Regions from separate parts of the Exiguobacterium sp. PHA03 genome, predicted to be linked through region 2. Evidence: a T-box and tRNA genes for the amino acid it is inferred to sense, from the RefSeq annotation. Region 2 holds a T-box; the other regions hold tRNA genes.
The links. A T-box is a leader RNA that pairs with one kind of tRNA and senses whether it is charged. The one in region 2 lies ahead of argS (arginine--tRNA ligase), so its partner is inferred to be a tRNA-Arg.

Region 1 (8,132 bases), on a different contig from region 2:
AGTTCTTCGCATGCGAGAAGCCACTTCTCCATATCCGACCCGATTGCTTCTCGTTCTTCAAGATGAATCAACTGGTCCGAACGTAAGACGAGCAAGGCTCGAAAAGGATCCATTTTTTCTAATGTATGCATCGATGCGAGTAACGCTTGTTGTTCCTGTTGATGCGCAATCAGCACTTCTTCTAAATCTTGACGCGTCGAGATCGTCCAGTGTACATCTAAATGTGGCACATAAATGTCTGCCGGATAGGACAGATGCTCAATCACACTTCCTAATAACTGATCGATGACGAGTAGGCTTTGATGTTCTGTATCCTGAGCACGAAGATACTTGTGTGTGATGTAGTCAAAGAGCGCAGGTGTCCGTTCGAATTCAGCACCAGCCAAATGGCGCATTTGTTCGACCCAGCTTCCATGTTGCAACACATGCATCAACGCCGTTCCGGAAGTTACAGTACTCTGAGTAACATTGTTTTTTTGAACCGGTGTCGTCTTTTGTTCTCGCACCGTCATCCGCTGTTTGATCTCGTCTAACCGAAGCGCAAGTCCATACGGCAGATACGGTGACGCCGAGCGTAGAGCGAGCTTCATTGGATACCGTTCTCCGAGTTCATAAAGAAAGAGTGCGAGCACTTGCTCCACACCCTCGACTTCAAGAAAACGTTCTGCTACAGTTTCGTATCGTTCACGGTCATGCAGTAATAGCGGTTGAATGACATAGAGTCGGTATAATACGTCTTCTCCTGTCAATTGGTCAGTCTCTAATTCCTTGACCAGCCGTTCCTGTTCAGATGCGGGCAAACGGAGGATGCGCACTCGTTCCGCTTCTAATTCGTGTTCCATCCAGCGGGATGTCCCCATTTTCCGACACTCCTTTTAATTCACTGTTCAGTTTGTGAATGGATCAAGCAATGATGTCCAGTTCGTGATCGCCTCTTGTAATTTCCCTGCTTGTTCGATGCCAAGACGATTTAATGTATCGAGAGAGACGTCTGTTTCAAGAAGTCGTGTGATATCTTCTGATTGATTCACGAACTGCTCGAGCTTTGCACTTAAATTTTGTAACTCTTGCGGTGGATTTTCAAGTCCCGCCAATCGTTGGTCGATTTGGTCCAGCTCTTGATTGAACTGATCAATCGTTCCGTTTTCCTTTAACTTTTCGACTTGTTGGTCGAGCGCTTGCTCCGGATTCGTGGATTCGCGTGCTTTCGCAGCCGCTTCATTCAAAGAAGAAGATAAGTCGGACGTGACTTGTGCCGTATCTTTCGCAATCCCTTGAAGTTCTCCAGCATAATCGACACTATTTTTCACATCGTTGACCTGTTGTTTTGCATCATCAACTGTATTTGAAATCTCACTACACCCTACAAGAAACGTACTGAGTAACAGGACTGTACCAACTTTCTTCCACATCGCTTTCATCCCTTTCGAGTTCATGATACCTTAATTATAAACGAAAATTGAAATAAAAAAAAGAGACCGCCCTCGTAAGGGCAGTCTCTATTTTAATTATAGCGTCCCAAGAGGGATTCGAACCCCCGACCGACGGCTTAGAAGGCCGTTGCTCTATCCTGCTGAGCTATTGGGACGTGTCAACACGAATAAACTATACTAGAACAATTCTTTCGTGTCAATCACATTACAAAGATTGCATTTATTTTATTACAAAAATGTTCCGTCGAGGTGAAGTGCATTGACGCGATCCCCGTTCATGTCAAGAAAATCGACAGAATAGCGGTCTTGTTCTACTTCAAGAATCGCATACGTCTTGTCTGGGCGATGGCGTGGCATCCGAATCGATCCTGGATTGATGAATAACACACCATCCCGATACTCCGCCTTCGCAACATGAGAATGACCATACAAAACGATATCAGCTTGCTTTTCGTTCGCATGATGTTGCAAGACATCTAGGCTATATTTGACGTCCTGACGATGTCCGTGGACACAGAGGACCTTATGCTCGTCCATTTCCGACGTGACTTCTTCCGGGAAATCGTGTCCATAATCACAGTTCCCCCGTACAACACGATATGGATATAACGATTCAATGTCGCGTGTCAATTGAGAGTCTCCACAATGAAAAGCCAAATCCACGTCCTGATGCCGTTCGAATATCGTAAGCAGTTCTTGTTCTAGTCCATGGCTATCACTAACGATCAACGCTCTCATTTTCATCACACTCCTAGGAAAGTAGTTAAGTCCTGTTCGAGCTTGCGCAATGCATTGCCACGATGACTGATCATCGCTTTTTCTTCTTTCGTCAACTCAGCAGCCGTTTGTCCACTTGCCGTGACGAACAATGGGTCATAACCGAAACCGTTCGATCCCGTTGCTTCAAAACCGATTCGCCCTTCCATTGTTCCGCGTACCGTCAATGTTTCGCCTGTTGGTTTTGCTAGCGCGAGTACACAAACGAAGCGTGCCGTCCGCTCCTCTTCCGGAACACCTTCTAACTTTTCAAGTAGTAGAGCGTTGTTCGCTGCATCCGACTTTTCAAGACCCGCGAAGCGTGCCGAGTAGACACCTGGAGCGCCATCTAAAGCATCGACTTCAAGACCTGAATCGTCAGCAAGTACTGCGTGACCAAAGTAGGATGCTGCTTCTGTTGCTTTTAAGAGTGCATTCTCCTCGAATGTTTCACCTGTCTCATCCGTTTCTTTAGCATCCGCATGATCGAGTAACGACTCGACTGTATAGCCGAGACGCCCAAGCATGCTTTCGAGTTCCTTCACTTTACCAGCGTTATGTGTTGCGACGATGACTTTCATTTATGTTCCCCCACTTCTTCTCCTACATACCACCACGAAACACCGAGTGTCTCGCGACCGGCTTCAATCAGTTCCTTAATACCTTTTTCCCCAAGTTCGAGCATTTCGAGCATCTCTTGACGGGAAAAGGTCGACTCTTCTCCTGTTGCTTGCATCTCGACGATTTTACCGGATGAGGTCATGACGAGATTGAAGTCGACTTCAGCTGCAGCATCCTCTTCGTAGCATAAATCAAGTAAGGCATTCGATTCGACAATTCCAACTGAGATGGCGGCGATGCCCTCTTTGATTGGTGTATCGGTCAGTTTTCCCGCTTGAATCAGTTGATCGATAGCTCGAACGAGTGCTAAAAATCCACCGGTGATCGATGCTGTTCGTGTTCCGCCATCAGCTTGAATGACGTCACAATCGATCCAGATCGTCCGTTCACCAAGTTTTTCTAGATCGACGACCGCCCGAAGCGATCGGCTAATGAGACGTTGGATTTCCATCGTCCGCCCCGTCTGTTTGCCGCGAACGGCTTCTCGTGCAGTCCGCTGAGCGGTTGCCCGCGGTAACATCGAATATTCCGCATTGATCCAGCCTTGGCGTTTTCCACGCAGAAATGGTGGTACCCTTTCCTCGACGGTCGCCGTGCAGAGGACTTTCGTATCACCCAGTTCAATCAAAATCGAACCTTCCGCGTGTTTATTGATGTCAACTGATAACTGTACTGGACGGAGATCGTCCGCCGTTCGTTGGTCTGTCCGCATTTAATCTTCCTCCGTTCCAAGGACGATGCGCTCCGCATGAATGGGCTGATCGAGCCAGTCCGTTGCAATTTGGTCGAATGAGCGGATATCGCCTGTCGCGTAATAACGATGTTCTGGTGTTTGTGTCACATCTGCTGAAATCGTGTTGTAGTCAAGTAGTGCTGCTACTTCGAGTGCGGTTTCATCCCCTGAAGAGATGAGTTGAACGCCTGGTCCGATGACCCGTCCAATGACATCTGCTAAGAGCGGATAATGGGTGCACCCGAGTATTAGTGTATCCATATCGTAATTCATCAAAGGTCGTAGCGTATTCGCAACGACACGTTCGACGTATGCGCCATCCGTCTGCATCGACTCGACGAGCGGAACGAATGGCGGGCACGCTAACGATTCAACGACGACTTGTCCTTCGACATGTCGTAACGCCTTCTCGTAGGAATTACTTGTAATCGTCATCTTCGTTCCGATGACACCGATTCGTTTCGTACGTGTCACCTTGACTGCTGCACGGGCACCCGGATCGATGACACCGATGACAGGTATATTTAAACGTTCTCGCGCTTCTTTTAAGACGACAGCCGTAGCTGTATTACAGGCGATCACGATCAATTTCACATCTTGTTGTACGAGATAATCAATCATCTCCCACGTAAACTCACGAATCTCTTCTTCTGGACGCGGACCATACGGACAACGTAGTGTATCCCCGACATAGATGATTCGCTCATGGGGCAACTGTCGCATCAATTCACGTGCGACCGTCAATCCACCGACTCCGGAATCCAGTACTCCAATCGCTCGATTCACTCTTCTCCACCTCTTTCTCTCAATCTTATGGTAACAAAAAAGGACGACGGTGCAAGACCGGCGTCCGAGAATGTACGATTACAGGATTACTGAGCAAGACCTTCGCTAGTCAGCATATCTGAAAGAGTCGTGATTGCTTCAGAAGCATCGTCACCGTTTGCAACGATTTTGATATCTGAATCTTTCGCGATTCCGAGTGAAAGAACACCCATGATTGACTTCAAGTTGACAGTCTTTCCGTTGTATTCCAAGTTGATGTCTGATTGGAATTTAGATGCTGTGTTGACGAGCTGAGTAGCGGGACGAGCGTGAATGCCTGAATCCGCGATGACTTTGAATGTTTTTTCCATGATTAAGAAATCTCCCTTCACTAATAACGTACTAGTGAGTCGTTTTCGAATATGTGAACTCATTATCAAATGATAACGGATTCGAATCGATTCTGCAAGGAATTTTTATATGTCTCACTCCATGGGAATGCTTTCCCGGCACGATTGATTTGTACCATCGATGTCCGTCCTGTGAACATCAGTTCACCCTGCTCATCAAATGCCGCATAATGGACGTCACACGATGCACTTCCGACATGTACTGGGTACGCATAGACGGCGAGACGTGTCCGTGGATACACTTGGCGAATGTAATTACACTGGGCATCCGCAACGACGATGATCCCGTCTTCTGCAAGCGAGTATCCGGTCTCCTCTAACATCAATGTCCGAACGTCCTCGAAATAGACGAACGGTACCCGGTTATTCATATGACCATAGGCATCCGTCTCTGCAAAACGAACAGCGACGTCGAGTCGTGTTCCATGTTTCATTTGTTCAAGCCATGATTCGAGTTCTGGAATATAAGCTGGTACGCGCACAATCGGTTCCTCCTGTCTGAATGAAAAAAGAAGGAGCAGGCTCCTTCTTTAATAACTTATGAACTAACTGCTTCACCTGTCCGTCCTTCGTCACTACCGAAGAACTTCTTGAATGAGTGAAGTGTCGTCTGACGGTTCATCGCTGCGATCGAAGTCGTCAGCGGAATGCCTTTCGGACAAACCTCGACACAGTTTTGAGCATTACCGCACTGCATGATCCCGCCATCTTCCATCAACGCTTCAAGACGTTCTTCCTTATGGAAGGCACCTGTTGGATGCGAGTTGAATAGACGAACTTGCGAGATCGATGCTGGTCCGATGAACGTCGAACGATCGTTGACGTTCGGACATGCTTCGAGACACACGCCGCATGTCATACATTTCGATAACTCATATGCCCATTGACGTTTGTTCTCTGGCATCCGTGGTCCTGGACCTAAGTCGTACGTTCCATCGATCGGGACCCATGCTTTAACCTTTTTCAACGCATCAAACATGCGCTGACGGTCGACTTGAAGGTCACGAACGATTGGGAATGTCTGCATCGGTTGAAGGCGGATCGGTTGTTCGAGTTTATCGACGAGTGCCGTACACGATTGACGTGGTGTACCGTTGATGACCATGGAACAAGCGCCACATACTTCTTCTAGACAACCCATATCCCAGTTGATCGGTGTCGTTTTTTCACCGGCTGCATTCACAGGATTACGACGAATCTCCATTAAAGCAGAGATGACGTTCATGTTCGGACGGTACGGAATTTCAAACGCTTCATCATACGGTTTACCATCAGGTCCATCTTGACGTTGAACGATGAATTGAACCGATTTTTGCGTAGTAGATGATTCGAGTGGTGTCGCCATTATGCTTTCACCTCTTTCTTCGACTTCTTACTGTAGTCGCGTTTCCGCGGTGGAATCAACGACGTGTCGACATCTTCATAGAAGATTTCTGGATGACCATTCGTATAACGAGCCATCGTCGTCTTCAAGAACTGTTCATCATTACGTTCCGGGAAGTCCGGTTTGTAGTGCGCCCCGCGACTCTCGTCACGTTTTAAGGCACCGAGCGTAATTGCTTCGGCTAGGTCGAGCATGTGATCGAGCTGACGGATGAACGATGCTCCTTGGTTACTCCAACGCGCTGTGTCCGTTGCCGAAATGCGCGTGAACCGATCACGAAGTTCCTTGATTTTCGTGAGTGTCTCTTCGAGCTTATCGTTATAACGGACGACCGTGACATTATCCGTCATGATTTCTCCAAGTTCACGGTGGATCTGATACGCGTTTTCTGTACCTTCCATCGATAAGATATCGTTAAAACGATTGATTTCTTCGATCTTATGCGCTTCGACGACGTCTTCGCTCATCTCATGAACCGATGTCTCAAGTTCACTCATATACGCGATCGCTGACGGTCCAGCGACCATTCCGCCATATACCGCAGAAAGAAGTGAATTCGCTCCGAGACGGTTTCCTCCGTGCATCGAATAATCACATTCGCCTGCTGCGAATAGTCCAGGAATATTCGTCATCTGATCGTAGTCGACCCATAGTCCACCCATTGAATAGTGAACAGCCGGGAAAATTTTCATCGGTACTTTTCGTGGATCATCACCGACGAACTTTTCGTAGATTTCAAGGATTCCACCGAGTTTGACGTCGAGTTCTTTTGCGTCTTTATGTGATAGATCAAGATAAACCATGTTCTCCCCGTTGACGCCGAGTTTTTGATTGACACAGACGTCAAAAATCTCGCGTGTCGCGATATCTCGTGGGACAAGGTTTCCGTATGCCGGATATTTCTCTTCAAGGAAGTACCAAGGTTTACCGTCTTTATACGTCCAGACGCGACCGCCCTCACCACGTGCTGATTCACTCATGAGACGTAATTTATCATCCCCAGGAATCGCTGTCGGGTGAATCTGGATGAACTCACCGTTCGCATAGATCGCACCTTGACGATAGACAGCTGCTGCCGCTTGTCCTGTGTTGATAACCGAGTTCGTCGATTTTCCGAAGATGACCCCAGGACCACCTGTCGCGAGGATGACAGAATCCGCGGCAAATGCCTCGATTTCCATCGTCCGGAGGTTTTGACAAACCGCTCCACGACAGATGCCATTGTCATCGATGATGGCACGAAGGAATTCCCATCCTTCATATTTTTCTACCAAACCTTGCGCTTCGAACTTACGAACCTGTTCATCTAATGCGTACAATAACTGTTGCCCCGTCGTCGCTCCAGCGTATGCCGTCCGGTGATGCAACGTTCCTCCGAAGCGTCGGAAGTCGAGTAACCCTTCCGGTGTCCGGTTGAACATGACACCCATGCGGTCGAACATATGGATGATCTTCGGTGCTGCTTCCGCCATTTTTTGAACAGGTGGTTGATTTGCGAGGAAGTCTCCACCGTATACCGTGTCATCGAAATGCTGATATGGTGAATCCCCTTCCCCTTTCGTATTGACTGCTCCGTTGATGCCACCTTGTGCACAAACAGAGTGTGAGCGTTTGACGGGTACGAGTGAGAATAACTTAACTGGTACGCCTTGCTCTGCTGCTTTTATCGTAGCCATCAGACCGGCAAGCCCTCCGCCGATGATGACAAGATTCTTGTTCGCCATGTTGTCAGTTCCCCTTTCCTTACAACACGCCTGCAAACGTTAAGATCGAGCGTACGCCTACAAACGATAAACCGATGAATACGAGTGCTGCCACGTAAGACATCGCCCGTTGAGATGCTGGTGACTGCGTGATTCCCCAAGTAATACAGAACGTCCATAGTCCGTTCGCGAGGTGGAATGTCGTTGCCAAGATCCCGACGATATAGAACGCTAACATGAATCCGTTATCGACGATGTTCTGCATCATGCTCGCATCAACTTCTGTTCCCATCGCAGCGGCAATCCGAGTCTCCCAAACGTGCCATG
Region 2 (8,132 bases):
AATAAAAAATAAGGCAAAAACTAATAGCTGGAAGAATGAAGCCGTTCTTTTGGCGCATCAATTGTTGAAAGGTAGCACTCTCGACGATTGCTGGAGCAGATTGAGTCGCTTCATTTTTTTGAACTTCGGACACTTGATGCATGAGGACGCCTCCTTTAAGGAATGAATGTAAATTCATTATAAGGATGTCGTTTCTGGAAAAGCTATCCTAATTTTTAAGAAGAAAAGATCATTATTATATTAATATTGGTCATACCAATTTAATGTAAGCGTTTTCAATATTGAACATTGTTTGAACGTTATTTTTATATATTAATTACTTTATAAAATGATTCAAAAGACCTAGTCCCTAGAAAAATGAGAACAGCTTAAAAAGCCTGTCTATGGAATCATAGACAGGCTTGAGTCATTTTTCAGATGGACGTTCGATCTTATCTTCGATTTCTCGTAAATGATCCGCACGTTTTGAAAGGGCACGACGCTTCAACCATTCTTCCGTCCCGCGACTAACTCCCCAGATGGCGAGTAAAATCAAAAATAGAAGGACAAGACGCATCGGACGTTCGAGGAACGTGGACCATTCCTTTCCGATTAGCGAGAAGATGATGACGACGATCAGACGCCCGGCACCAGCAGCGATCAAATACGTCCGCAGCGATAGTTGAATCATGGCAGAAATGGACGTGATGATGAACGCAGGCATGAATGGAAGCGAAAAAAAGAATCCGAGTGAGATGGGACTCATGTGACGAACACGTTCAATCCACTGTTGCGCGGCATGGTGTTTTTCAAGCCAACGCGTGACCGGACGACGAAATAGATATCGAATACAAGCGAAGACGACGAGTGATCCAAGCATGCTCCCGACCCATGATACGAGAACACCCATACCAAAACCATAAGTTGCCGCATTCGCGGAAATGATCAGGACGAGTGGTAGGAAAGGAAATAGAGACTCAAGAAACGGGGCAATCAAACCGGTGGCAGCTCCTCCAGGTAAGTCTTGGAGAAAGAAAATCATCTGCTCGATCCAGTCACGAAGTGTATGGAGCATTCGGAATCCTCCTTGCGAGATGTACTACTGTGTTTTATTTTACCTCTTTCTGATTCAGAAAGGGAATGAAATTCCTTGAAAGGGATTCAGGAATTGTAGATTGTACATTCGAAAGGGAGTTGGTATTATACTTAAATGGGTGCGTTTTGCAGGCGTTCCCAGCTAGTCAATAGCTAGACGCTTCGTTTGCCAACGTTCGTTTTACTGCAAAAAACTGACATGGGGGCTAATGAGGAATATGAAACCTTATCGCGTACTATTATTTTATAAGTATGTTCCAATTGAAAATGCGGAACAGCTAACGAAAGAGCATCTTGCTTACTGTAAAGAGCTCGGTATCAAAGGTCGGATTTTGATTGCACCAGAAGGAATCAACGGCACACTCTCTGGAACGGTCGAACAAACGGAACAATACATGAAGGACTTGACGGCGGATCCACGATTCGCTGACATCGAATTCAAAATTGATGAAGTTGAAGATCATGCCTTCAAAAAGACGTTCGTCCGTTACAAAAAAGAACTCGTCACATGGCGTTTTGAGGACGAATTCAACGTACCAGAAGAACACGCTGCGTATCTTGAACCAGCAGAGTGGAAAGAAATGATGAAACAAGATGACGTCGTCATTCTCGATGTACGCAACAACTACGAATACGACCTCGGACACTTCAAGAACGCCGTAAAAGTCGATGTCGATGCTTCACGGGAATTTCCTGAATGGCTAGACGAGAACGAGCATTTGTTTGAAGGGAAAAAGGTTCTCACATACTGTACGGGTGGCGTTCGTTGTGAGAAATTCACGGCGTACTTCCGTAAACGGCAACAGAGTGATGATATCTTCCACCTGAAAGGCGGAGTCGTCATGTATGGAAAAGATGAACAGACACAAGGAGAAGACTGGGAAGGTGAACTATACGTCTTTGATGAGCGTGTACAAGTTCCTGTCAATGCCGTCAATCCGTCTGTCGTCTCAGAATGTTACTACTGCGGAAAACCGGAGACGCGCTATGTTAATTGTGCAAACCCGGAATGTAATCGACAGCACTTCTGCTGTGAAGAATGCGAACCAAAAGTCATGCGTTCGTGTTCCGATGAATGCCGGGAGCATCCGCGCAACCGTTATGAAAAAGAGCAACAAGAAGAATTAGTATAAGGCACGCGTAAAAAGCCGGATGATTTCTTTAATAGAAACCGTCCGGCTTTTTTTGTGTATTCAAGAGGACGGGAACAAGTAACGTAAAATATCTGGCAAACGTTTGGCCCAGGCCGTTTCATGATGGATTGCTTCCGGAATGATCGTATAGCGACTTTGAGTGAGTTTCTGTTCAACCGCTCGCGCTAAGACATCATTCGTGTGTAAATAATCCGTCTCGGTCATCGGACCACTCACTTCTTTTGTGCCGACGTCCATATAACAGCGATGCGTTGCAGACAGAGACGGGCTTCGCTCTATGAATTCAAGGAGTGAGGAGAAGTTTGCCCATCCGGCAGTCGATAAGGCAGCGACGCGCGTGATGACTTCCGGATACGCGAATAATCCATATAGCGAGATGACGCCACCCATCGAACTGCCGATCATTGTCGTATCATCAGGGCGTGTCGCATAGTTGGCATCAATGTATGGTTTTAACTCGCGGATGATCCAGTCCATATAGACCTTACCGTTGCCACCAATTGACGTCCGATGCGAAGGATAGGCGCTCCGCATCAATAAGGCTTCGTCACTCCAAGGAGCATAGTCATCGTACCGATCCATTCCATCTTCTGGACTGTCAATCGCGACGACCATTGCCGGAATCTGTGTCTGTTGTAGTGCAAGATGAATCTCCCAGCCTTTTCCGAACGAGGCGGTTTCTCCACTAAAGACGTTTTGTCCATCATGCATATAAATTACTGGTAATGCTTCAGAAGGATCCAAATGGGGCGGACGATGAATTCGAATCGTCCGGTGGGCTTGTGATGTCGGTAGCGTCATTTCAATTTCCGTAATCGACAATAGAGTCACGACCTTTCAAAGGTTTGCATAATGCGCGGTACAATTGCGTCCGTTGTGTTTTCCGCCGACATAGAGTGCATGGTCGGCTTGACGTAACGATTCTTCGAACGTCCGTTGATATCTTTCATCCACTGTATCAATTCCGAGGCTGACGGTTAAGGACAGTCGGTGACCATCGACGAGGAAGGGACGATCCATGACCGCATGGCGGACCGTCTCGGCAATCTGAATAGCAGCCTCTTGACTACCATTTCGCAACAGAAGCACGAATTCCTCCCCACCATAACGAGCAGCAAAGACATCATCATGTTGCAATTGGATCGCCTGGATACGTCGGCCGAGTTCACGAAGGACGAGATCACCTACTTTATGACCGTACGTATCATTGACACGTTTGAAATGATCGATATCGAACAGAATTACGGAGAGCGGGTAGGAGTCAGCGGCAAATTCCTGCCGACCGTGTTCATAAAAAGCACGGCTATTCGGTAATTCGGTCAAAGCATCGGTCCGACTTTCCGTATAGAGTTGGACCGTTTCACGTGAGCGTTCTAAGACGCGACAAAAGGTACGAAGCAAACGAGATAATTCGTCAGCATTTGTCACATCATAGGCGTCTGCGACTTGATGGAACAGGATGATCGAAACATCGACCTCTCCGCTCGTAATCGAAGGAATCGCTAGCATCGAGTGACGATCGACAGGCAATCCGATTTGAATATCGTTTCCCCAGTCGCAACGCAGACCATAGATGATTGGGGTATGCAAATCGTCAGCTGACAAGGAATGAAACAGTGGTAACACGTCGATTGGTTGTTTCGTCCGAATGTTATAGATGACTTGTTTCCGCTGTTGTTGAATTGAGATCCAACCTTCAGAAAACGGCAACAGATGTGGTAAATCGAGGAGTAACGAATCGATCGTCTCGCGCTCGAAGCGGGAAATCAACAAGTGTTCCTTCGCATCATCAAATCGTTTGGCATTATCGTTTGCTTCAAGGGAGTCACCACGTTCTTGCAACAGACGTTTGAACAAGAAGAGAATCAAGGCGGATACTGTAGCCGCGACGAGCGGACTTTCATCGTAGAACCAGATTCCAAGTAGAGCACTTAACATGCTGATTCCATAAACGAGGGACTGCAACTTCACGAGACGTCGCCAATCGTATTTCAAGTAGAGGAAGCGATTGACGAACAGACATTGGAAGTAAGAGACAAGGAAGACAGTGATCAAAAAGCCGATGAAGGGAAGCAGGGCTTTCATATACGTAAAGTTTGAGCCGGTCGGTCCACCGAGCGCTTCATACGCAAATACCGGAAGCGAGATGTAGACTAAATCAAACAAGGCGTTGATCGGGTAGAGATAGGCGAAACGTTTCCAGCGAATCGCTTTTCGGTGAGACATGAATTGAAAGACGAGAATACCGACTTGGCTTAAAATCAAAGCGTACGTCAAACCGTAATTGAGGAATAAAAATAAGATGATTCCTTCTTGGAATGTATAATAAATGCCGCCACGACGGACATTATCGAACTGAAACAGGAGAACGAGCCCAAACAAATAAAGAGTATTGACGATGGAGATGGAAGGATGGAAGGTAGGTGGATGAACGATGCCAATCAATAATAACGTCAAGGCGACGAGACTGAAAACGATCCAGCTCGTCCGGGCTACCTGTTGGTAGTAGCGCATGAAACATCCCTCCCCCTGAGAAGTATCTTTTATTCCTATACCCGAATTGTGGAAATTTTGATAAGCCATTTACCAAAAAAATAAGGTTGAGAGAAAAGAAAGAATTGCGTATAATGTGAAAGATATCGAATACAGTCGATGATGAAGAGAGTAACGGTTGATTTTCGTCAACTAGCGAATCAGGGAATGGTGGAAGCCTGAGGACGAACCGGTCGTGAAGCGCACTTCTGAGACGCTACCCGATTCCTGAAGGAAAAGGCGTAGCCGGGGGAACCCCGTTATCCCCGAACAAGGTGGGTGTCAAAAATGACACCAAGAAGAGTGGTACCGCGGTCATTCCGTCTCTTTGCGCGTGGCGCAAGGGGCGTTTTTTATTGCCAAAAATCAGTGAAGCAGGAGGAAATAAAGATGAGTTATAAAACGCAATACGCAGAAGTATTACATCAAGTCATGGAAGGTGCCTTATCGGTTGAACAAATCGAACAACTGATCGAGCAACCGAAACATGAAGATCATGGAGATCTGGCATTCCCATGTTTCATGCTCGCGAAAGCATTCCGTAAAGCACCGAACATGATTGCTTCGGAGCTCGCAGAAAAAATTGATGCGCCGTTGTTCTCAAACGTTCAAGCTGTTGGTCCTTACATTAACGTCTTCTTGAACCGGGAAGTCGTCTCGCAAGAAATCGTCAACCAAGTCCTGACGGAGCAAGAGGCGTTCGGATCAAGTGAAGCGAATGGAAAAACGATCGTCACTGATTTTTCATCACCAAACATCGCGAAACCTTTCTCGATGGGTCACTTACGTTCAACAGTAATCGGAAATGCGCTCAACCAAATCTCACGTAAAAAAGGGTACGACGTCGTCGGTGTCAACCACTTAGGGGACTGGGGAACACAGTTCGGGAAATTGATGGTGGCTTACACGATGTGGGGTGAGGAAGAAGCGGTCCGTGCAGAACCAATCAAGGAATTGTTGAAATTATACGTCCGGTTCCACGAAGAAGCGGAAACAAATCCGACGCTTGAGGACGAAGGACGTCTCTGGTTCAAAAAACTCGAACAAGGTGATGAGCAGGCAACGACGCTTTGGACGTGGTTCCGTGAAGTCTCACTCGTCGAGTTCAACCGTGTTTATGAGATGCTCGGTGTTAAATTCGATAGTTTGAACGGAGAAGCCTTCTACAACGATAAGATGCAACACGTCATCGATTTGCTCGAAGAGAAAGATCTCCTCGTCGAATCAGAAGGGGCAATGGTCGTTGACCTCGAAGCAGAGGGTATGCCACCTGCCTTGATTAAAAAGAAAGATGGCGCAACGCTTTATGCGACACGTGACTTAGCAGCTGCTGTCTATCGTCTCGAAACGTACCGCTTTGAGCAAGCGTTCTACGTCGTCGGTGGGGAACAAGCGCTTCACTTCAAGCAATTGTTCGCAGTCTTGAAGAAACTTGGATTTGAGAACGTCGACGGAATGCACCATGTGCCGTTCGGTCTGATCATGAAGGACGGAAAGAAAATGTCGACGCGTAAAGGTCGGATCGTCTTACTTGAAGAAGTACTACAAGAAGCGATCGACGTCGCGAAGCAAAACATCGCGGAAAAAAATCCGAACTTAGCGAATGCCGAAGCAACAGCTCGTCAAGTAGGTGTTGGCGCCGTCATCTTCCACGACTTGAAGAACGAACGGATGAACAACATCGAGTTCGATCTTGAGCAGATGTTGAAATTCGAAGGTGAAACAGGACCGTATGTCCAGTATACGAATGCTCGTGCGCACTCATTGCTCCGTAAAGGTAGCTATGATGGCACACCATTCGCTGGCAGTGCCGATGATCATGCATGGGGTGTCGTCTCGATGCTGAACCAATTCTCGACGGTCATCGATCGTGCATTCACACGTCGCGAGCCGTCAATCATCAGCCGTTACGTCTTAGATCTTGCACAAAGCTTCAATAAATACTACGGACACGTCCGTGTTCTCGAAGATGACGCAGCAAAACAATCGCGTCTTGCACTCGTCAAGTCTGTCACGATCGTCTTGACAGAAGGTCTTCGTTTACTTGGTGTCGGCGCTCCGGAAGAAATGTAAGACCAATCCACGAATAAGAAGAGGTAGATTATGAAGACTGAGACGAAAGACCGATTACAGCAAGCTGCTTCACAGATGAAGCAGGAGCCTTTGGCAGAAACCGTCGCCTTCATGGCTGATTTTCACGGGAAAGTCGCTGCTTGGTTACCGGGAGAGTCTGTCGATTTCGTTCACGATTTCGTGACGGCGCCGGAAGCTGATTTGATTGCTCCGATTGAAGGAGACGCGTTGCGCACGAAAGACAATTTTGAATTCTTCATGCGTAAGAAACAGACACGAAAAAAACTCGGCGAACTGTTGACGCTTTGGAAGTCGGCACGCACGACAGAGACGTTGAGTCAAATCGATGCGATCGGATTAAAAAAATGGCTCGCTCGTAATGAATTCCGTTCGGAAGATAAACCATGGGATTATTTGAACCGTCTGCATGTTCTTCTGTTCCTTGATTTGATGACGACGATCATCGATGATCATCGATTGACGAGTTTGCATGAGCAACTTGTCGGTACAACACCAGTTCCGACGAGCTTCGTTCGTCGTCAAGGGGATGTCCGTCAAGTCATCGAAGCATTCGCGGAAGAGACGAACTTCACACAAGTGGATATCGTCAAGGCATCGCTTGTCCGTTATCTCTGATCAATAAGATGCATGAACAAAAGCCGTCGAGCCCTGTGCCCGACGGCTTTTGTCGTATCCTCTTACTTCGCCTGATAGAATACGATCGATTGTTGCACTGAATCGTAAAGACACCATTCTCGTTCGAACACGACAGGACCTAGATTGATGGCATATCGTCCTCCATTAATGGATAAAGATTGATACAATGGGCTCGACAGAGCAATACCATTTCGAAACAAACCTCTGATATGACTATGACCAAAAAAGAGTACTGGTTCACGTTGCTGTGACAGATCAGGCAAAAAATCACGGGACCAATTCAATTGATCTCCATGAATCAACAATGCACCCTCGATGTGTTGTTTTCGAGGGCAGTCGCGTAACGCATCGATGACAGGAGATAGTTGCGGTGGAACGAGCGACAGGATGCGCTCTTCTTGATTACCCAGTAACGTCTTAAAATCAATTAGGTTTAAAAAATCATCATCAAGCGTCACGACGAGGGAGAGCGATTCGAAAGAATAGCGCTTCGCTCGCTTTTTACCGACATGGCATTCATGAACATCACCGAGACAAAACAAATGCGCATCGGGAGCGAGCTGTCGTATGTCAGCTAGGACAGCCGCTGTGTCGGCTACTGAACTGTGAAGATCCGCAAAAAGGGCATAACGCATGATCGAC
Region 3 (8,132 bases), on a different contig from region 2:
TCCCGAACGTTCTGATCGACGAAATCCGGGAAGCAATCCAGCAATCGCTAGCTCCAGTCGTCTACATCTGTAACGTCATGACGCAGCCCGGTGAGACGACGGCGTTCACAGCCAATGAACATTTAGCGGCACTCGAACGCTTCCTCGGACAAGGAGTCGTCGATACGATCATCGTTAATAATGAATCGATCGATGCGAGTTACCTGAAGAAATACCAAAAGGATCACGCTGACATCGTCACCTATAATGAAAAACAATTCGAGTTAGCAGGCGTTGAAGTGCTTGCGGACGATATCGTCGATTACAATCATCACTTCATCCGTCATGACTCAGATGCTGTCGCAAGCCTCGTCATGCGAAAAGTGTTGTCGATTCGACGTATGCGTCAACTCGAAGGAAAGGAGGAGCTGACATGAGCTTTGCCTCAGAAGTCAAAAAAGAATTAACGCAGATTCCGATCACCGATCACGAGATGAAGGCGGAACTCGCGGCGCTTGCCCGGATGAACGGTGCGATCTCGTTCGGTCTCGGACGTGGTCTGACACTCGATATCTCGACCGAGAATGCCTCGATTGCCCGTCGGATCTATTCGCTTTTGAAAAAAGCATACGGGGTTCATCTCGATCTGCTCGTTCGGAAGAAAATGCGTCTGAAAAAGAATAATGTCTACATCGTCCGCGTCAAACAACAGGCGGATAAGATTTTGCAAGACCTCGGGATTTTAGGAGAAGGATTCACGATGATTCGTTCCATAAGTGACACGATCTTAAACGATGAACGAAAAGCACGCGCGTATTTACGAGGGGCGTTCCTCGCCGGGGGTTCGCTCAACAATCCGGCGACGTCGTCGTATCACTTGGAGATCTTCAGCTTATATGAAGAACACAATGCGGCGCTCCGCGGTCTATCAAACGTTTTTGATTTGAACGCAAAGGCAATCGAACGGAAAAAGGGACATATCCTTTATATCAAGGAGAGCGAGAAGATTTCTGATTTCCTCAAGCTCGTTGATGCGACACAATCGATGCTACGGTTCGAGGACGTCCGGATCTTAAAAGATATGCGTAACTCGGTCAACCGTCTCGTCAACTGTGAGACGGCGAACCTCAACAAAACGGTTGGTGCGGCATTACGCCAAGTTGAGAACATCAAGTTCCTCGAGCGGACGGTCGGGCTCGATGTCTTACCGGATAAGTTGAAGGAGATTGCGATTTTGCGTGTGACACATCAAGACGTCACGTTGCAAGAGCTCGGGGAGATGGTCGAAAGCGGCTCCATCTCAAAATCAGGGATCAATCACCGGTTGCGGAAGATTGATCAAATCGCTGAAAAAGTACGAAATGGCGAGTCGATGACAGGGGCCATATAAGAGGGTCGCTTGCGGGATGAACCATAGTCTACTATAATATATAGTCGATGCAACTAAATGTTCGAATTAAGGAGTTTTTGAAATGGCTAACGAAAAGAAACGTATTTCGCTGACAGTCGATGCGAAGTTTGATGAAGTGTTAACAAAAAAAGCAAAAGCAATCGGTGTACCGAAAAGCACACTCGTTGCGTTCGCAACATCTTTATTCCTGAAACAATTACAAGCAGAAGAAGAGCTTTCGCCACATGCGAACGCGATCTACTCGCTGATTCGTGAAAACCACGATATCGTTTCAGACATCACAGACTTGATCGACTGATCATCGCCCTCTCGTTCTATAAGGAACGGGAGGTTTTTTTGTATGTAACGATAACCGACAAGGCTTCGATTTTCTATGGATACAAAAAAAGTGCCTCCCGAAGGAGACACTCTGGATGACTTATGCACGTTCCATGACGCGGTCGATGAGACCGTAATCAGCAGCAGCTTGTGCTGACATGAAGTTGTCACGCTCTGTATCGCGTTCGATGACTTCAAGTGGTTGTCCTGTGTTTTCAGCCATGATTTTGTTGAGGTGCTCACGCATTTTGATGATACGCTCCGCATGGATTTTGATATCCGATGCTTGACCTTGTGTACCACCGAGTGGTTGGTGAATCATGATTTCAGCGTTTGGTAACGCGAAACGTTTTCCTTTTGCGCCTGCTTGTAGCAAGAACGCACCCATCGATGCTGCCATACCGATACAAATTGTTGAAACTTGTGGCTTGATGAAGTTCATTGTATCGTAAATCGCCATACCGGCAGTGATCGAACCACCTGGGCTGTTGATGTAAAGCGAGATTTCTTTATCTGGATCTTCTGCTGCTAAGAACAGAAGTTGGGCAACGACTGAGTTGGCGACGTTGTCGTCAATCGCGCTCCCGAGAAGAATAATGCGGTCTTTTAGCAAACGTGAGTAGATATCGTAAGCACGTTCCCCGCGGTTTGTTTGTTCGATGACTGTTGGAATTAACATAGTCTTTGCCTCCTTATAGTTGGTATGTAGCTTCCTATTCGACTTATCCTTATCATAATCCTTTGGTCAATATTGGTCAAAAGATACGATGCGACTTTTAGGTATTTTTCCATTACAAGGGCAAACGAAACATATCAGTATAGAAAAAAGGCAATGCCATTGCTGGCATTGCCTTGTAGTTGAATAAATGGTACACCCGGAGAGATTCGAACTCCCGACACCTGGTACCGGAAACCAGTGCTCTATCCCCTGAGCTACGGGTGCATCTGATGTACTGAACAATTAATAGTATAGCGACATTTTTTCAGAAAAGCAATAGGGAAGCATGACTTTTCTTTTCTCAAGCGACTCAAAAAGGGGTTCAGAGCATGTTTTTTAAAACGTTTCTTCTATAATAAGAAGTGAGGGAGGGAAATCGATGGATCAACGCCAGGAACAAACGCAACAGATGACGTTATCGGCGTCACAACAGTATCAGTTACATGTACTTGAGCAACCAGCGGCAGAACTAGAGGAGGAATGGCGACGGTTGAAACGACGGTTGCATCGTCATTACCCGAATCAGGTTTCGTTAGAGGCCGAGCAGATGGCAGGACATTTGGCATCCTATGAAGACGAGCTTCTTGCACAAATACGTTTAGAATCAGTCAGACAGGAAATAGGATATATGGCGGAACAACTCATCGTGTATTTAGAAGCGGACGGTTTATTGCGGACATCGGACGAGGAACTCGCTGCATCCTTCTCGACCGATGTCGCAACGATTACAGAAGCACGGACACTCTTACAACAATGTGAACCAGTCGGCATTGCTGCCCGCTCGGAACGCGAGTGCCAGTGGTTACAGGCGGTCGAGCTAGACGACGCAGAATTGATCGGACTGACGAATCGGTTGCGACATGAACCGGCGAGTCAAGTATTCGCGCAGTTCAGTGAGCCGGACCGAACGCGGTTGCGAAAACGACTGACACGACTGAGCCGGACACCGGATCTTCCTAAAGAAGAACGATTGGTCATGGCAGAAGCACGGATTCACCTGTTAGATGGAAAACTTCAGATCGACTGGATGACACTCGACATGGATCAGAAGTGGCTCGGATTAAAAGAGGCAACGCCTTTTTTGCGCGCGTACGAACGACGTCGCGTTACGATGCATGCCATCCTCTCGGTCTTGCTTGAGCGACAAGAACGCTGGTTCAAGGGAGAACTGCATCTTGAGCCACTGACGAAAAAACAAGTCGCTGAGGCGACGGGGCATCATCCGTCAACGATTGGTCGAGCGATTGCTGCGAAGTATGTCGAGACGGTTCATGGTCTCGTTGCTTTAGAAGACTTGTTCGTCTCACGGACGACAACCGGAGATTCGAGTTTTTTAATTAAACGGCGGATCGCCGAATACATTCAACATAGCGATCGTCCGTTAAGTGATCAGCAATTGACGGATCGTCTGCAAGCAGACGGTCTGACAGTCGCGCGACGGACGGTTGCGAAATATCGGGCAGCACTTGGTTTAACGAAAAAAACGATGCAGCAAAGGAAGGCGCAATCAGAATGGGATTAAAACGACACAGACACTTAACACTCTATTCACGTCCGGGATGTACGCTATGTGAAGAAGCCGCCATCTTACTCGACTTCGTACTCGATGAGTTTCCGGAATGGACATTCGAGGAAGTCAACATCGATCAGGATGAAGCGCTCAGTCTACGGTTCTTATATGAAATTCCGGTCGTCATGCATGACGAGGAAATCTGGAGTTATGGCAAATTTGATACGGAAACGATAAGAAACCGCTTACTTCAAAAAACTTGAGAAACGAGACTTGCAAGGCGAGAAATGGACTGTTATGATAACGGTGTACCAAGTGGGACACGTTATGACATGCGGGACAGAAAGCGTCCAGCTACTTGAGAGGAGAGGGAAATACATGATTCGGCAGTTAGTCCAGATCCAAAAACGAATCGTGCCTGATCTGATCGAAGAAATGCAGACACGCTACGACATCCTTCATTACGTACGACTGATGCAACCGATCGGACGACGTACGCTTGCGACAAGCCTTGGCTTGACGGAACGCGTCTTACGTCGGGAAGTCGACTTCTTGAAGCAGCAAGACCTCCTAGAGGTCGCGACGCAAGGGATGTCCTTAACGGATGAAGGACGAAATGTTCTTCGCAGCATGCACAGCATCATGGGAGAACTCGCAGGGATCTCAGACATGGCGAAAGCCTTGAAAGAGAGACTTGGAGTACGGGACGTCGTCATCGTACCGGGTGATTCCGATGAGACCTTCTGGGTACAACGAGACATGGGGCGGGCGACCGTCGCACGACTCAAACGAGAGCTTTCTTCAGACCATCACAATACGATCGCTGTCACAGGCGGTACGACGATGGCTTCCGTCGCGGCGATGATGTCGCCAGACAAGGAACACCGTCCAATGACGTTCGTTCCGGCACGCGGAGGACTGGGAGAAACGCTCGAACTACAAGCGAACACAGTATGCTCACGGATGGCGTCACGCGCTCAAAGTGATTATCATCTGCTTCACATCCCCGACATGGTCAGCACGGAGACGTTCGTCAAGATGATCGAAGAGCCGAGCATAAAAAATGTGCTTCAAATGATTAAAGGTGCTTCAATCGTGGTACATGGAATTGGTGAGGCGAAAACGATGGCAAAACGTCGTCGCGCGTCTGAGGATCTCCTGACCCGACTGGAACATGAACAGGCAGTAGCGGAAGCATTCGGATATTACTTCGACCGAGACGGGAACATCGTGCACCGGGTCAAGACGGTTGGTCTCCAACTGGCTGACTTGAAGCAAGTCGAACACGTCATCGTCGTCGCAGGTGGTCATTCGAAGGCAGAAGCGATCAACGCCTATGTGAAACAGTCGCCGGACATCATCCTGATCACGGATGAAGGCGCAGCAGCTTCGATTTTGAAAGGGTAACCCCCTTTTGAATAATAGATAACTCGCTTTACATTAAAAGGAGGAAAATTATCATGGCAGTAAAAGTTGGTATTAACGGATTTGGACGTATCGGACGTTTGGCACTTCGTCAAATTCTTCAATTCGATGGAATCGAAGTAGTCGCGATCAACGACCTTACAGACACTAAAATGCTTGCACACCTTCTCAAATATGATACGACTCAAGGTCGTTTCGACGGCGAAGTTGAAGTACACGACGGTTACTTCCTCGTCAACGGTAAAGAAATCAAAACACTTGCTAACCGCAACCCAGAAGAACTCCCATGGGGCGAGCTCGGTGTTGACATCGTTCTCGAATGTACTGGTTTCTTCACAGACAAAGAAAAAGCTGAGCTTCACTTAAAAGCTGGCGCTAAAAAAGTCGTTATCTCTGCACCTGCAACTGGCGACATGAAAACAGTCGTCTTCAACACGAACCACGAAATCCTTGACGGAACTGAAACAGTTATCTCTGGTGCTTCTTGTACTACAAACTGTCTCGCGCCAATGGCTAAAGTTCTCCAAGATCAGTTCGGAATCGTTGAAGGTCTCATGACTACGATCCACGCTTACACTGGTGACCAAAACACACTCGACGCTCCACACCCTAAAGGTGACTTCCGTCGTGCACGTGCGGCAGCAGCAAACATCGTTCCAAACTCAACTGGTGCTGCAAAAGCAATCGGTCTCGTTCTTCCAGAACTTCAAGGTAAACTTGACGGATCTGCACAACGTGTACCAGTCGCTACAGGTTCACTCACTGAGCTCGTAACTGTACTTGACAAAAAAGTTTCTGTAGAAGAAATCAACGCAGCAATGAAAGCAGCTGCTAACGAGTCTTACGGTTACACTGAAGACGAAATCGTTTCTTCTGACATCGTTGGTATCTCTTACGGATCACTCTTCGATGCAACTCAAACTAAAGTCATGACAGTCGGCGACAAACAACTCGTTAAAACAGTTGCTTGGTATGACAACGAAATGTCTTACACTAGCCAACTCGTTCGTACACTCAAACACTTCGCAGAAATCGCTAAGTAATTCGAGCAATTAAATAGCAATTGAATAAGAGCGGAAACGATATCAGTCTCCGCTCTTATTGCGGAAAAAAGCGGGAGGGGCATTCGCCCCTCACTATACGTAAGAGACGGAGGACGAATGTATGAATAAGAAATCGATTCGCGACATCGATGTACAAGGAAAACGCGTATTTACACGCGTGGATTTCAACGTACCGTTGGAAGACGGTAAAATCACGGATGACACACGGATCCGTGCTGCACTCCCAACGATCAAACACTTGATCGACGGCGGAGCAAAAGTCATTCTCGCTAGCCACATGGGTCGTCCAAAAGGCGAAAAGAACCCTGAGTTCTCACTTGCACCTGTCGTAGCACGCCTCAGCGAATTGCTTGGTAAAGACATCAAGCTCGTTGAAGAAGCATACGGTCCAGTTGCAGAAGAAGCAGTCAACAAACTCGAAAACGGCGATGTCGTCGTCTTAGAGAACGTTCGCTTCTACCCTGGTGAAACGAAAAATGACGAAGAGCTCGCTAAAGGATTCGCGAAACTCGCTGACGTCTTCGTCAACGACGCGTTCGGCGCAGCACACCGTGCACACGCATCGACAGAAGGTATCGCACACCATGTCGACACTGCAGTTGCCGGTCTTCTCATCGAAAAAGAACTTCAAGTTCTCGGTAAAGCTCTTTCTAACCCAGATCGTCCGTTCACGGCAATCATCGGTGGTTCGAAAGTAGCAGATAAAATCGGTGTCATCGATCACTTACTCGACATCGTCGATACGTTGATCATCGGTGGCGGCTTATCGTACACGTTCCTCACAGCTCGTGGTATCGAAGTCGGTACTTCACTTCTTGAGGTCGATAAAATCGACCAAGCGAAGGAATTCATGAAGAAAGCAGAAGAAAAAGGCGTTAAGTTCCTCATGCCAATCGACTGTGTCATCACGAAGGAATTCGGAGAAGAAACATATGTCGGACCACGTGACATCACAGAGATCCCAGCAGATCACATGTCACTTGATATCGGTCCAAAAACGGTTGAACTCTATGCAGAGGCAATCAAGAACTCGAAACTCGTCGTCTGGAACGGACCGATGGGCGTATTCGAACTCGATAAATACGCAAACGGTACAAAAGGTGTCGCGCAAGCTCTTGCGGACAGTGATGCGTACTCAATCATCGGCGGTGGCGACTCAGCTGCTGCGGCAGAGAAATTCGGTCTTGCTGACAAAATGAGCCACATCTCTACAGGTGGTGGAGCAAGTCTCGAATTCATGGAAGGGAAAGCTCTTCCTGGTGTCGAAGCGCTAAACGACAAGTAATCTAAGTTCACAAGGGAGTGTTTCTCAATGCGTAAACCAATTATCGCAGGTAACTGGAAGATGAATCTGACGCTCAAGGATGCAGTCGCATTCGTTGAGGAAGTCAAAGGAGCTGTACCTGCTTCGACGACAGTCGACGCAGCCGTCTGTGCGCCAGCAGTATTCTTGGCACACTTGACAGAAGCAGCAGCTGGTACGGATCTTAAGATTGGTGCTCAAAACATGTACGACAAAGAGAGCGGTGCGTTCACTGGTGAAATCAGCCCGCTCATGCTCAAAGAACTCGACGTGACATACGTCATCCTCGGTCACTCTGAGCGTCGTGAGTACTTCGGCGAAACAGATGCGTTCATCAACAGCAAAGCGAAAAAAGCGTTCGAGCACGGTCTCGTTCCAATCGTTTGTGTAGGTGAAACACTGGA

Region 1: it has a tRNA-Arg gene. The T-box ahead of argS (arginine--tRNA ligase) is inferred to sense a tRNA for this amino acid. The anticodon was not compared.
Region 3: it has a tRNA-Arg gene. The T-box ahead of argS (arginine--tRNA ligase) is inferred to sense a tRNA for this amino acid. The anticodon was not compared.

The regions. Positions count from the first base shown of each region.
Region 1 covers NZ_JAUTYQ010000001.1:1,509,910-1,518,041, forward strand. The annotation lists gene Q7C19_RS08000 (hypothetical protein) at 1-860, opposite strand, end outside; gene Q7C19_RS08005 (hypothetical protein) at 888-1,412, opposite strand; tRNA gene Q7C19_RS08010 (tRNA-Arg) at 1,515-1,588, opposite strand; gene Q7C19_RS08015 (metallophosphoesterase family protein) at 1,662-2,171, opposite strand; gene Q7C19_RS08020 (XTP/dITP diphosphatase) at 2,177-2,770, opposite strand; gene rph (ribonuclease PH) at 2,767-3,522, opposite strand; gene racE (glutamate racemase) at 3,523-4,329, opposite strand; gene Q7C19_RS08035 (phosphocarrier protein HPr) at 4,416-4,679, opposite strand; gene Q7C19_RS08040 (acyl-CoA thioesterase) at 4,745-5,200, opposite strand; gene sdhB (succinate dehydrogenase iron-sulfur subunit) at 5,257-6,063, opposite strand; gene sdhA (succinate dehydrogenase flavoprotein subunit) at 6,063-7,826, opposite strand; gene Q7C19_RS08055 (succinate dehydrogenase cytochrome b558 subunit) at 7,846-8,132, opposite strand, start outside.
Region 2 covers NZ_JAUTYQ010000003.1:190,656-198,787, forward strand. The annotation lists gene Q7C19_RS13490 (DUF485 domain-containing protein) at 1-142, opposite strand, end outside; gene Q7C19_RS13495 (TVP38/TMEM64 family protein) at 407-1,054, opposite strand; gene trhO (oxygen-dependent tRNA uridine(34) hydroxylase TrhO) at 1,293-2,207, shown strand; gene Q7C19_RS13505 (alpha/beta hydrolase) at 2,268-3,029, opposite strand; gene Q7C19_RS13510 (GGDEF domain-containing protein) at 3,066-4,742, opposite strand; T-box leader at 4,872-5,091, shown strand; gene argS (arginine--tRNA ligase) at 5,151-6,833, shown strand; gene Q7C19_RS13520 (hypothetical protein) at 6,864-7,469, shown strand; gene Q7C19_RS13525 (metallophosphoesterase family protein) at 7,532-8,125, opposite strand.
Region 3 covers NZ_JAUTYQ010000001.1:1,747,938-1,756,069, reverse strand. The annotation lists gene Q7C19_RS09250 (gluconeogenesis factor YvcK family protein) at 1-416, shown strand, start outside; gene whiA (DNA-binding protein WhiA) at 413-1,369, shown strand; gene Q7C19_RS09240 (hypothetical protein) at 1,452-1,688, shown strand; partial or broken gene clpP (ATP-dependent Clp endopeptidase proteolytic subunit ClpP) at 1,809-2,393, opposite strand; tRNA gene Q7C19_RS09230 (tRNA-Arg) at 2,576-2,651, opposite strand; gene Q7C19_RS09225 (RNA polymerase factor sigma-54) at 2,806-3,948, shown strand; gene Q7C19_RS09220 (glutaredoxin family protein) at 3,939-4,199, shown strand; gene Q7C19_RS09215 (sugar-binding transcriptional regulator) at 4,315-5,343, shown strand; gene gap (type I glyceraldehyde-3-phosphate dehydrogenase) at 5,397-6,404, shown strand; gene Q7C19_RS09205 (phosphoglycerate kinase) at 6,526-7,710, shown strand; gene tpiA (triose-phosphate isomerase) at 7,738-8,132, shown strand, end outside.